DNA from 3 places in the Paenibacillus sp. FSL K6-1217 genome. Region 2 is predicted to be linked to each of the others. Evidence: riboswitches for the same ligand, from Rfam matches in the RefSeq annotation. Region 2 holds a riboswitch; each other region holds the start of a gene.
The links. Region 2 has a riboswitch for cyclic di-AMP ahead of MHH28_RS22800 (3D domain-containing protein). Riboswitches for the same ligand answer to the same signal wherever they lie in the genome.
Positions count from the first base shown of each region.

Region 1: it holds a riboswitch for cyclic di-AMP, as region 2 does, so the genes downstream of both, MHH28_RS07365 (APC family permease) here and MHH28_RS22800 (3D domain-containing protein) in region 2, are expected to answer to the same signal.
Region 3: it holds a riboswitch for cyclic di-AMP, as region 2 does, so the genes downstream of both, MHH28_RS25405 (hypothetical protein) here and MHH28_RS22800 (3D domain-containing protein) in region 2, are expected to answer to the same signal.

Region 1 covers NZ_CP150271.1:1,714,785-1,719,293, reverse strand. Annotated here, with positions in the region: gene MHH28_RS07375 (DsbA family protein) at 61-816, shown strand; gene MHH28_RS07370 (disulfide oxidoreductase) at 813-1,247, shown strand; cyclic di-AMP (ydaO/yuaA leader) riboswitch at 1,474-1,633, shown strand; gene MHH28_RS07365 (APC family permease) at 1,763-3,580, shown strand; gene MHH28_RS07360 (ABC transporter substrate-binding protein) at 3,760-4,509, shown strand, end outside.
Region 2 covers NZ_CP150271.1:5,158,000-5,162,508, forward strand. Annotated here, with positions in the region: gene MHH28_RS22790 (HD domain-containing protein) at 1-796, shown strand, start outside; gene MHH28_RS22795 (TatD family hydrolase) at 851-1,621, shown strand; cyclic di-AMP (ydaO/yuaA leader) riboswitch at 1,820-2,047, shown strand; gene MHH28_RS22800 (3D domain-containing protein) at 2,337-3,497, shown strand; gene rnmV (ribonuclease M5) at 3,660-4,211, shown strand; gene rsmA (16S rRNA (adenine(1518)-N(6)/adenine(1519)-N(6))-dimethyltransferase RsmA) at 4,208-4,509, shown strand, end outside.
Region 3 covers NZ_CP150271.1:5,745,689-5,750,197, reverse strand. Annotated here, with positions in the region: gene MHH28_RS25425 (SDR family NAD(P)-dependent oxidoreductase) at 1-260, opposite strand, end outside; gene ytxJ (bacillithiol system redox-active protein YtxJ) at 490-816, shown strand; gene MHH28_RS25415 (glutaredoxin family protein) at 813-1,055, shown strand; gene MHH28_RS25410 (hypothetical protein) at 1,164-2,495, shown strand; cyclic di-AMP (ydaO/yuaA leader) riboswitch at 2,710-2,879, shown strand; gene MHH28_RS25405 (hypothetical protein) at 3,013-3,468, shown strand; gene MHH28_RS25400 (hypothetical protein) at 3,549-3,695, shown strand; gene MHH28_RS25395 (hypothetical protein) at 3,992-4,198, opposite strand; gene MHH28_RS25390 (class I SAM-dependent methyltransferase) at 4,405-4,509, shown strand, end outside.

The DNA of each region.
Region 1 (4,509 bases), 3.4 Mb from region 2:
ATAATTTGAAAGTAACTATTCTTTTATCACGACAGTCCAGAGGACGGAAAGGAACTCTCTTTGAGCAAAACGAAAAAAAACCATGTCACGGCTCCTCAAATGAGCAAGCAGGAGAAGCGCAGGGCAGAGCTGGAGCAGCAGAAGCAGAAGACGAGAATTCTGATCGTGAGTACGGTAGCCATCGTCATCATTATTTTTGTAGGATTATTCATGCTGGCTTCGAAGGATTCTTCGCCTGCCGGCTCAGACAGTAAGCCGCTGGCCTTCAATTACAGTGAAATGCTGCGGCTTGGCAAGGAGGATGCTCCGGTGAAGATTGTCGAGTTCGGCGATTATAAGTGCCCAGCCTGTGCCCAGTTTACAGGAGGGATTAAGCCGCAGATCGTTAAGCAGTATGTGGATCAGGATAAAGCAGCCTTCTATTTCGTGAACCTGGCCTTCCTCGGTACGGATTCCAGAACAGCCACACTGGCTGCGCGGTCGGTCTATCACCAGAATCAGGAAGCCTTCTGGAAATACTTCGATGCCATCTATGCGAATCAGGGTGCAGAGGACAAAGAATGGGCTACGCCTGACTTCCTGGTTAGTCTCGCCAAGCAGCTGGAGCTGCCAGTGGATTACGACCTGCTGCGCAAGGATATTGATGAACGCACCTACGAGAAGGAGCTGGACAGGGATATTAAGGCCGGCACCGATGCGGGCGTAACGAATACGCCTTCCTTGTTCGTGAACGGCATCAAGGTGCAGAAGCCGTTCGATATGGAGGAGATTGACGCCAAGATCCAGGCAGCAGCGGGAGCTGCGACTACCCCATGACCGCCTTCTCTGCCTTCTGCCGGCGTAACTGTCTCTACTTGGCTTGGTTCGTCTGTGTGGTTGCTGTAGCGGGAAGCCTGTATCTCAGTGAGGTCCTTCATTACGAGCCCTGCAAGCTGTGCTGGTTCCAGCGTATCTTCATGTACCCGCAGCTGTTCCTGCTGGGGATCGCCACCTACCGGGCGGACAAGCGGATCATTCCTTATGTGCTCCCCCTCAGTCTGATCGGCGGCAGCATCTCTATTTATCATTATGCGGAGCAGAAAATACCGGCGCTCAGCAAGGTGCTTCCCTGTACCATCGGCGTACCGTGCAACAAGGATTATCTGAATTGGTTCGGATTTATAACGATCCCTCTGCTGGCACTGATAGCCTTTGCTTTAATCTCCATTCTGCTCTGGAACGGCCGCAAAGAAGAGGACGCGGAGTAAGAAGCTGCCGGGCAGAAGGAAGAGAAGAGAATACCCTTAATTTTAGCAAAAAATAATAAGCAAAAACCCTGTAAAATCACGTGTTACAGGGATAATGAAAGAGAATGAAAGATCAGGACATACCGGATGATGGATTTGGTTGTTTTGAGTTCTTTTCATTCTTTTTTCATTTGTTTCCACGCTTTACGGAAGACGTATTGTAGCTTAATATTAGTCCTTGTGAGAAGTTGAATATGCGCTGAATTTTCCGGAAGGAAAAACGGGGGAACCACACTTTGGCCAAGGCCAAAAGGGGTGAATCGGTCAGGCCGCAAGGGCCTGTAACCGTAGGGCTACCACAGTCCGAATCCGCCAGCTAACCTCGTAAGCCACTAGTGGGATAATGACCATGCACTCTAAGGCATGCGGATCATTTCCGTATGCTTATTTTGTTGCCTGCATTTATGAAATCCACTTATGAAAACAGCGCACGGAAACCCCGTTTCAACTTAACCAAGAGAGGAACTGTTACTACAATGGTAAGCAAGGTAAAACGACTATTGATCGGGCGTCCGATGAAGTCGAACGAACTCGATCATGAAAAGTTATCCAAGGTGAAAGCACTGGCTGTTCTGTCTTCTGATGCGCTCTCGTCTGTAGCCTACGGAACAGAACAAATTCTGATTGTACTGGTGGCCGCCGGGTTCACCGCTATCTGGTACTCATTGCCAATTGCATTAGCCGTACTGGGCTTGCTGGCCATTCTGATTCTGTCCTACCGGCAGACGATCTTCGCTTATCCGCAGGGCGGAGGTGCCTATATCGTGGCCAAGACCAATCTTGGGGTTCATACCGGCTTACTGGCCGGCGGCTCGCTTCTGGTGGATTACATTCTGACGGTGGCGGTAAGCGCCTCGGCGGGGACGGATGCGATCACTTCGGCTTTTCCAAATCTTCATAATCATAGTGTACTTATAGCGGTATCCGTTATTCTGCTCTTAACGATTGTCAACCTGCGCGGGGTGACCGAATCGGCTTCCTTCATCGCCATCCCGGTCTATCTGTTCGTCGTCTCCATCTTCGTGCTGATTATCGCGGGGTTCATCAAATATGCAACCGGCGGGGCTCATGCCCAGGTTCCCGAGATTGGTTCGGCAGTGTCGAACGTGAGTATGTTCCTGCTGCTGAAGGCGTTCAGCTCCGGCTGTTCCGCCCTGACCGGGGTAGAAGCGGTCTCCAATGCCATTCCTAACTTCAAAGCGCCGGCGGAGAAAAATGCAGCCAAAACGCTGATGCTTATGGGCCTCATTCTCGGGGTGATGTTCACAGGCATTACGCTGCTCGCTTACTGGTACGGCATCATGCCTAATGAGAAGGCCACGGTAGTCTCACAGATTACCGAGTCTACCTTCGGACGGGGCGGGCTGTACTTCTTCATCCAGGGCATTACGGCGGTGATCCTGTTCCTGGCAGCCAATACGGCGTACTCGGCCTTCCCGCTGCTGGCGTTCATGTTCGCCAAAGACAAATATCTGCCCCATGCGTTCATGGTACGCGGCGACCGGCTGGGCTTCTCTAACGGGATTATTTTCCTCGGCGTGATGTCGGCTGTGCTGGTAGCGGCATTTCACGGGAATACGGAAGGACTCATTCCCTTATATGCAGTAGGGGTATTCATTCCGTTCACGCTGTCGCAGCTGGGAATGATGGTCCAATGGTACAGAACGAAGCCGAAAGGCTGGCAGAGCAAGTTCGCCGTGAATACGGTCGGTATGCTCACCACGTTAACAATTACACTGATCTTCATTATCACCAAATTCTCCAGCGTGTGGATGGCCTTCATCTTCCTGCCGGTTGTGATCATCGTGTTCCACCGGATTCACCGCCATTATATGAATATTGCCGACCAATTGCGGATCTGTCCGGCTACCGACAAGCCTTGTATCAAAGGAAGCACCGTTGTCGTTCCTGTCGCCGGTGTAACCCGCGCTGTCCTGCATTCGATCAGCTATGCGAAGTCCTTGACCAATAATGTGGTCGCTGTATATGTAGGGTTCGATGAAGAAGAGATTCACAAGATGGAACAGAAGTGGGAGGAGTGGAACCCCGGAGTACGGCTGATTGTCCTGCGCTCCCGCTACCGCAGCATTATCCGCCCGCTGGTGAAATTCATCGATACGGTAGAATGGAAGACCGCTTCAACAGATCATATTACCGTCCTGATTCCGCAGTTCGTAACCAAGCACTGGTGGCAGGCTGTACTGCATAATCAGACCAGCTTGTTCATCCGCTCTTATCTGATGAATCAGAAGGATATTGTAATCGCCACGGTTCCGTATCACCTGCATAAATAAAGCTTCCTTATTATATAAACGATAAACGGCTGTTTCTGCTTGATGCGGAGACGGCCGTTTTGACGTTATTTTAAGTTATTGGTTGACATAGAGAATGAGAATCAATATCATCAGTATAGACAAGGTAAAGGTAACAGGACTTTTGCCAATCATGAAGGCAACATACAGGAGGGAATTCAATGTTTTCGTTCAACCTGCAAGGATCAATAAGCGGGAAACTGGCGGTGGCCGGACTTATGACTACAACGCTGCTGCTGTCCGCTTGTGGAAATAATAATAGCAATGCAGGCAGTAACGGTGCAGCAACTGCCGCGCCAACGGCAACGGTGGAGGCTACTATGGCGCCGGCAGCAACCGTCGCAGCCGCCGTGGAGAAGACTGTAACGGATGCCATGGGGCATAAGGTGACCGTCCCTGCTAATCCGCAGCGTGTCATTGCTTCTTATCTGGAGGATTATCTGGTGGCACTCGGCGTGACTCCGGTTGCCCAGTGGTCTACTAAGAACGGTACTCAGGCTTACCTTGCCGCTGAGCTTAAGGACGTTCCGCCGATCAGCTATGACCTGCCGCTGGAAGCCGTCACCAGCTTCACGCCGGATTTCCACATCGTCCAGTCGGAAGGCTCCGTTCAGAACGGTCTCTATGACCAGCTGAACAAAATCGCACCCACTTATGTACTCGGCGACAAAGTCAGCAGTGACTGGCGCGCAGCCTTGCTCAAGATCGGTGAACTGCTGAATAAGACTCCGGAAGCAGAGAAGGCTATAGCTGATTATGATCAAAAGGCGGCCTCAGCCAAAGCTGCTGTCTCTGCGGCAATCGGTGATGATTCCGTAGCTGTGCTGTGGCTGGTGTCCAAGAATTTCTTCATTGTTGACGAGACCCGCAGCAGCGGTGCAGTATTATATGGCGATCTTGGAGTGAAGCTC
Region 2 (4,509 bases):
GGTGTCGGGGCCGCTTGATGCGGACCGGATGGATTATCTTCTGCGGGATGCATATTATACAGGGGTGAATTACGGCACCATCGACATCGACCGGATTCTGCGGATGCTGCGCCCTTATGACGGCCGGGTGGTTGTGAAGGAATCAGGAATGCATGCGATTGAGGATTACCTGATGTCACGGTACCAGATGTACTGGCAGGTCTATTTCCACCCTGTAACACGCAGCTCGGAGATTATTCTGCGGCAGATTCTCCGCCGGGCCAAGGAGCTGGTGCAGCAGGAGCATGCTTTCCGGTTCATGATTGAGCCGCTAAGCGACCTGTTCAGCGGAGAGGTCACGGTAGAGCAGTATCTCCTGCTGGATGAAGCCTTGATGCAGACGGCCTTCATGCAGTGGACGCTGGAGGAGGATGCCATCCTGAGCGACTTGTGCAGCCGGTTTATCCATCGTAAACTGTATAAATATGTGGAGATGGAGCATCTGGATGCAGGCACGATTGACGAAATCCGCCGCAGCTTCGCCGATGCCGGACTACGGCCCGATTATGACCTGGAAATTGATTATCCCACCGATCTTCCATATGATGTGTTCCGTCCGGGAGACGGTTTTGACAGCAAACAGATTCTGCTTCTGGACAGGCATGAGCGGCTGCGGGAAATCTCCGAGGTCTCGGATATTGTACGCTCCATCAGCGGCATTCACCGCGGCAGATACCATTTATATTTTCCGCAGGACAGGCTGCAGCAAGCCCTTCCACAGCTCCCGCCGTCCATCGCAGAGATTTTTGCCAAATAATCAGCTTAAGCTTGGAATTATAGATAGAACAACAGGCCGAAAGGATGTAATGAAATGCAGTTATTCGACACACATACCCATCTGGATGCTCCGCAATTCGACGAAGACCGCGAAGAGGTCATTGCCCGGGCGCTGGAAGCTGGAGTCAGCAAGATGATCAACATCGGCTTTAACCGGGACACGATACCGACGACTATGCAGCTTGCCGAGAAATATGATTATATTTATGCAGCCGTAGGCTGGCATCCCCAGGATGCCATCAGTATGAAGGACGGAGACCTGGAATGGATTGCCTCCCTGTGCGCTCATCCCAAGGTGGTCGCCATCGGGGAGATCGGGCTGGATTATTACTGGGACACCTCCCCTAAGGATGTGCAGCATGAAGTATTCCGCAAGCAGATCGGGCTTGCCCGTGAGCTGAAGATGCCGATCTGTATTCATAACCGTGATGCGCATGAAGATGTGATCCGCATCCTCCGTGAGGAGAAGGCGGACGAGGTTGGCGGCGTAATGCATTCCTTCTCCGGCAGCTGGGAAAGTGCCAAGATGTGTCTGGACCTGGGCTTCCATCTTTCCTTCGGAGGACCGATTACGTTTAAGAATGCAAGGGTGCCCAAAGAGGTGCTTGCCCAGACTCCGCTGGACCGGCTGTTGATCGAAACGGACTCGCCTTACCTGACTCCGCACCCGTATCGGGGCAAGCGAAATGAGTCCGCTCATGTGAGACTGGTAGCGGAGGCAGCCGCGGCAATAAAAGGGATTGAATTACAGGAATTGGCGGAAATTACGTATGCGAACGCACTGGAACTATTTGGAATACTCTGAAAACAGGAGTAAAATCGGTGAAAAATGAAGTATAGCGGATATATTAAACTTTTATGACGCCAAAACGGCCGAATATTACAATATTTTAATCAATTTTTTACGTAAACGTGGTTGAATCGTCCTTTACAACATGTATCAAAACAGGATATCATCTTTTCAGTGCAGTGAGCTGTTGTAACTGTGACAGTCACTTTTTCATGGATCGTCTCGCTGAGTCTCCGAACGGAGAACGGGGGAACCAATAATGCTCTGCCGCATGAACGTACAAGAGTAAGACACAGAATTGCCGCAGGCATTATTTGATTTCTTTACGTGGTCTTTGGGGTGAATTTGAGGGCAACCGCCGTGAGCGGGTGACCTAAGATAGGGCGTCTCTCTTATGCCCGAACCCGACAGCTAACCCCGTAAGCGCAAGTAAGAGAGGAAACCTCGTGCATAAGCATTCCGACGTATTTGACACCGGAGAAGCCACGAAAGAGTCCTCTAATGAGCTCTTTTTAGGCTTCTTTTGTTTTGAATAATGCGAATGCTCCCGGCATACTGTTATATAACAGATCTCCGGAAGTCATTATGCCGAGCAGGCGATCCATGAGCAGGAAACGCTGAAGGAAGTGCGGGCGTATCCTGTTGCAATCTCAAACCTAGTTTCGTCAGAAGTGATACAGTCACCTTGAACTAACTTGGACGACGGGGCTATGTAAGGAGGATGGAGAGAGTGGGCGTATTCCAACCAGAGGTATCCCATGATTCGCAATCATCCAGCAGGTCTTTCGCATTACGGTTGAAGCAAGTAAATCCCCGCGTAGTTTTACTTGCCGGTGTGGCAGCGATTGTGATCGCACTGTTAATTCTGCTGTACGTACACGGTCAGAGCAAGAAAGAAATTACTCTAGTAATAGACGGACAGGTACAGACACTGGAGACGCGGGAAGCGCTGTTCAGTGATGTGCTGGCTAAGGAACAGATTTCGCTGCAGGCGCATGATGAATTATCTATTGGCCTTAGTGATGAAATAAAAGACGGCGACCGTATCGTGATTAACACTGCGCAAAAGTTCGCTCTTACCGTAGACGGGAAGACCGAGACGTTATTTACGACCGAGGATACCATTGGTCAGGCCATCGACAAATTGGGCTACAGCCTGGAAGGCCTAGACAAGATTTACCCTTCGCTAGAAACCGCAGTATCTGCCGACATGGAAATCAAAATTGTCCGTATTAACAAGGATGTGGTTCAACGGACAACCAATTTGCCTTTCCGGGTAATCAAGACAGCAGACCCCTCGTTGACCAAGGGAACCGTAAGAGTGGCACAGGCAGGTAAGCCGGGCGTCATGATCCAGCACATCGAGAAGATCTATCAAGATGGCGAGCTGGCATCCATGCGCATGATCGGCAAGGAAGTACAGACGGTAACCAAGGATAAAGTCATTGCCATTGGAACCAAGCCGCTTCCCAAACCCGTTCCTGTTGTTGCCAAAGTTTCCAAACCTGTAACAACCTCCAAGTCATCTAAAGCCAGCGCAAAGGCCAGCAATGTTACCAGTAAGGCTGGTGTGGATTTCGAATACAAAAGAATGATTAAGAACGTATCGATGACCGCGTATTCCTCGCAGGAACCGGGTATCGGAACACGTACCGCCTCCGGCACACGCGTAACGGAAGGCCGCACTATAGCTGTAGATCCAAGGATTATACCGATTGGCTGGTGGGTGTACATTGAGGGATTAGGGTTTCGCCGAGCAGAGGATACCGGCGGTGCCATCAAAGGCAACAAGGTGGACGTCTATTACGATTCACTGAGCCATGCCCGTAATTTCGGCCGTAAGTCGCGGACACTCTATGTGATCGGACCTGTGAAGCCGGAGTTGAACTAGGGCGGAAAGTCTTTTGCAAATTAGCGGTTAATACGATATAGTGAGGGAAGCACTTACGAAACTCTAGAGAGCTGCCGCTCATCACTTATACATTCTTTAGCCAAAAAGAAGGGGAGCGAATCCTCTTCTTTTTGCGTTCTGGAGTAAGGAGTAAAATTATTTATGATTAAAGAGCTAATTGTGGTTGAAGGGAAAAGCGATACCGTTGCCGTTAAGCGTGCGGTAGAGGCAGATACGATTGAAACCGGGGGCTCGGCCGTGGACCGCAAGGTCATTGCCAAGATTACACTAGCTATGGAGCGCAGGGGAGTAATCATTCTTACAGACCCCGATCATGCCGGAGAGCGAATCCGCAAAATCGTCGCGGCCAAGGTGCCGGGCTGCAAGCATGCCTTCATCCCGGAGAAGGATGCCACCCGTAAGGGGGATATTGGGATCGAGAACGCGTCGCCTGAGGCTATCCGCCATGCGCTGGAGCATGTGCATACCTCCTTCGAGGGAGCGCCGGCCATCATTGGGCTGGACGAGCTCATGGCTGCAGGGCTGATGGTGCATCCCCGGGCGGCCGAGCGCAGAATGCAGCTTGGCAATCTGCTCGGTATCGGTTATTGCAATGGCAAGCAGCTGTACAAACGTCTGGCGATGTTCGGCATTACCCGCGAAGAATTCGCGCAGGCCCTCGCCCAAATTGATCAGGGAGGCATTACTTCATGAGCGGTACCGAGAACATCTCGTCCCCAACAAGAACCAAAGCGATAATTCAGCGTTACGGCTTCTCCTTCAAAAAAAGCCTGGGCCAGAACTTTCTGATTGATCAGAATATTCTGGACAAAATAGTGGATGCTGCCGGTCTTGATAGTACAGCCGGTGCGCTGGAGATCGGCCCGGGTATCGGAGCCTTGACGGAACGGCTCGCAATGACGGCCGGAGCCGTCACTGCGGTGGAGATTGACCGCAGGCTGATTCCTATCCTTAGGGATGTCTTGTCGCCCTATCCCCATGTGAAGGTCCG
Region 3 (4,509 bases), 590 kb from region 2:
CCGGCGTTATTGATAATGATATCAAGGTGGCCTGTACTCCCGGCAATACTCCGCGCTGCTTCCTTCACGCTCCCTGCACTGCCAATATCAAGCGGGACCAGCCTCAGACTATCCGGGTATTGCGCTTTCAAAGCTTCCAGTGCCGCCAGATCCGGCAAATACTGTCCGGCAAACACCATGTATTTACTCTCCAAAAGAGAGCGAACCAGGTACAATCCGAGTCCACGGTCAGCACCGGTAACGCAAGCAACCCTTTTCATGAGCTCCCCCCCTCATATCTGCATGATTATGCACCGAGCCTAGGTTCATCCCTCTCACATTAGCATGGCCGACGGCCGTTAACAACATCCTGCAAGGGAGGGGCAGGCTACGCTGGACTTTACTTTTGCTTTAATTTTGAACTATGTTACAATCATGATTAATAGTTGTTAACAACACAATTGTTGACAACAGGTTTCATTAACTCTTACTTAGGAAGGTGATCCTACGATGTCTATTCAACAAATCCACACTAAGGATGAACTACAGCAATATATCGGGCAGCCCGGCAAAAAACTGCTCTTCAAGCACAGCACCACTTGTCCGATCAGCGCCAAGGCCAACGAGGAATTTCAGGCCTATGCACAGCATTCCGATACTCCTGCAGCCGTTGTCCATGTGATAGAAGACCGTTCTGTCTCCAATCAGATTGCCGAGGATTTCGGGATTAAGCATGAATCTCCGCAGATCTTCCTGCTGGAGGACAGCGAAGTCCGCTGGAACACCTCACACTGGAAGATTACCCAAAAAGCGATAAAGGAAGCAGTGGAGCAATGAGCGCGAACGTAATAGTCTATTCGACCACCGGCTGCAGCGAATGCAATCAGGTCAAGCAGCTGCTGGAGAGCAAGGGGATTCCCTTCGAGGTCCGGGATGTGATGACCAGCTCCGTCTATCAGGAAGAGGTCGAGCAGCTCGGCTTCATGGGCATTCCAGTCACCGTATCCGGGGACCGGGCGGTCAAGGGCTTCAATCTTCCTGAGCTTCAGGAGCTGATGGATGCTGCTGTTCTGTAATATACACAAAGGTGCTGTCCTCTCAACAGGAGCAGCACCTTTTTTGTTACGATTCATAGATGTTGAAATTGTATATTTATATATATCTGGAACAGGAGGATTGATCATGTGAAGTGGCTAGAAGGCGATGTTGCCGCCAAATGGCGCAAAGAAGGTCAACGTTATGCGGCCGGCGTCAATCAATATGTACATAAGGGACTGACTGAAGGCTGGGACAACGCGGGGAATGAGCCAGCAGAGGATACACGCGGGGCCCATGCCGCCAAAATCTATAAGATGATTCGGAGAGCTAACGAGCACAAGGAGCTTGCTGAGCTGCGGGAGCAGTTGCCGGCGGCAACGTGGCCGCTGGCCGGGCATTTTCAACATGAGATGCAGGCGATTCGCGGTATCCATTTCATAAGTGACGATGAAGTGGTGTTCAGCACCGGCTCACCCTGGGAGAACAATGCAGTGATGGCGGTGCAAGAGGATGTGATCTCCGTATTTAAGGAGTTTAGCCTGGTAGGGGCATCTCCCGACAATCAGTTCTATGCGCTGGCAGGCACGCAAGGAATTACCATTCTGCAATCCATGAACAGCGCATTACAGGGAGAAGTAGTGGCCGAGCTTTCGTGGCGGGAGCTGAATGGAACGATTCAAGCGCTGGACCCGGACTTTACCGTTTTGAACATAGACCGCCTGGATCAGGAGTTACCCTTGGAGCAAGTCATTCCTTTTAACGGAGGACAGGCGTTATTGCTGGTCACCAGCCAGGGAATTTTCCTGGTAGAGCATTCGCCAGAGAAGCCGTTGAATGTGAAATTGCTGCATCCTGATCTCGAAGAATATAAGGAAGATGAGCTGGAGCATATCGGGATTGATATGGCGCATGGCGCCGTTTCTCCGGATGAACGATGGATTGCCTATGGCAGCCAGGGCAGTGATCATCTTTTATATGACACTACCACAGGGCAGGTTCACTTATTCAACCCGGAATCCAGTTATCCGCACTATACTCTATTTACGAAGGACCAGCGCAGCGTATGGTATAATGCTTGCCACTTCTACAACGGAGCTACCCTTGCCGTGCCGCTTGAACATCTGGAAGTTGGAAAGCCCGCGGCAGACCAGGAATATCCAGTCGTGAACGAGGAGGCGCGGGTGTATGCGGCGGCAGCGCTGAAGGACGGTGTTGTGATTGGCGATGCCTATGGCTACTTGAGGCTCATTGATACAGAGGGGCAGGAGCTGTGGCGTTATTATGCCGGAAGCACCATTTCAGGGTTAGCTGTCAATCGGGATGAGACCTTGCTGGCCGTGGGAACTTACGGAGGGATGCTGCACTTCCTGGATCTTCATGCCTCAGCACGCAGTGACTATGAAATTACAACAGGAACGGTTCGTGAGGTCAAGCGGATCATTGCCTGGAAAAAACAGGATATTCCCCTTTGGTGGTGATCTGACAACGGCCTGCAAAAATAAAAAACGGCGATTGCGCGAGATAAATGGCAGATAATCTGCTACATATATGAGTTTTGGCTTCCATATGCATAGCCAGTCAGTCATTTGCTGAAAACAAGGCGAATTGCACTCTTTTCCATTTTTACAAACCCCCTCCGAACAGAGTATGATTCGTGTTGAAAGCATTTGAACACATTCATGAAAATGAGCATATGCATGCACGCTGAATTTCCGTCATGTGGAAAACGGGGGAACCATCCGGCCGTCAGGCCGACTTGGGGTGAATCCGAAGGAGAATGCCACGCGCAGGTCTCCGGCAGGTAGGGCGACTCTCACCGTCCGAATCCGACAGCTAACCTCGTAAGCGCCAAGAGAGAGCCCTGATCCGCCACGCTTTGTGCCAGGCATTTGAAGCCTGTGACCCACAACCGCAGCAGAGGTCCTCCTCTGGCCTGCGGTTTTTTGCGCGCTCGAATGAACGTAACAGTACAGATCCAGGAAGGAACGTGACCACATGCCTGACCCCTTATCGCCCAAGGCAGCTACCGCTGCCGGATTCACCCACTATATCGAACAATATAGCGGTTCTGTCTATGCGCTTAGCTGCCTGCTGCTGGAAAAAGGCGCCCGCGCCGAGCAAGCCGCAACCGCCACCTTCGTGGCCCTCCATCCACTGTGGCTGAAGGGCGCCCTGTCAGGAGACGCCGCTGCTCCGGCTGCCTACAGGGAGTGCATCCGCCAATGCGCCGTGCTGGCGCGGGACCGCAGCCGCTGCTCCGCTGCCCTGCTCTCCTGGGAGGATCAGCTTGCCAGTGCCCTATGGTACGGCATCCAGCTCCCCCTGACCGAGATCAGCCAGATCCTGGAGTGCAGCGTCCCCGAGCTGAAGGCCCGGCTTAGAGGTATACGCGAACAGATGGCAGCCGCACATTCAGCACTGCCTGCTGTCCACCGCCCTTCGGCGGGTTGAGACTGGGATGGGAATAACGCGGGATACGCGGGCTATAGGAAAGAGTGCGGCAGAAGGAGATGGCTGTGGGGAATCAGGGTATGGAGGCGGCAGAAGGAGATGGCTGTGGCGGAATCAGGGTACGGAGTCGGCAGAAGGAGATGGCTGTGGCGGAATCAGGGTACGGAGTCGGCAGAAGGAGATGGCGGGCGGGCTGCGGACTACAGATCCGCTATTTCGGCAAATGAGACTATTCTGAAGTCCGTGCGGACTGAGAGGCGCTTATTTAACCCATTCCGCCTCATTTTCCGCTCCACCCAGCCCGTTAACGTCCTCTCAGTCCGCAACGGGGAGATAATCGGTCTTTTTCACAAAATAAGGGCCTCTGAGTCCGCCTACAAAACAAAAAAGCATCGACATCCGCCGCGACTTAGTCCTTGACTCTCAGCACCAGTACGCACCCATACTGTGCCTGGCTCACCTTACATAGCTCAACCATCCCATGAACTGATCCTGTCTTCGCCAACCGTTCAGTACATAGAACTCAGCTCTTGCCTTTCCCGCTCTTTCCACCCTTACCGCCCTTGGCAAACCGCCAAAAGGCCATACAGCAGCCGAGCAGGCCAACTCCGAGCAGAAGGGTCTGTAACGCCCCCAGCCAAGCCGATTGATCCGACGGGATCAGGCTGCTGATAATGATGAGCAGGATCGAGGCCGCGACCAGCACGGGGGTTTGTCTACTTTTCTTCACAATCATTCACCACTCCTAAAGACTAATACTATTAAGGTACACTATCTGTCGGGGTTTAACCAGTTTAGGTGGGGTTGGCTGCATATGACCTTCACACAATTCTATCCATTGGCGAGACGCAGATATGAACTGCATTGCAAACCAAGGTTATTATAGATATAATATATCTATAATAACCTTTAAATTCAATGTAAGGAGCGACAACGATGACAGAGTTCTGGGAATCCAGTTTTATAGAGAAACATACGATGTGGGGATTTGAACCTGCTGACTCGGCAATCCTGGCCAAGGATTTTTTTATTCAGCATAAG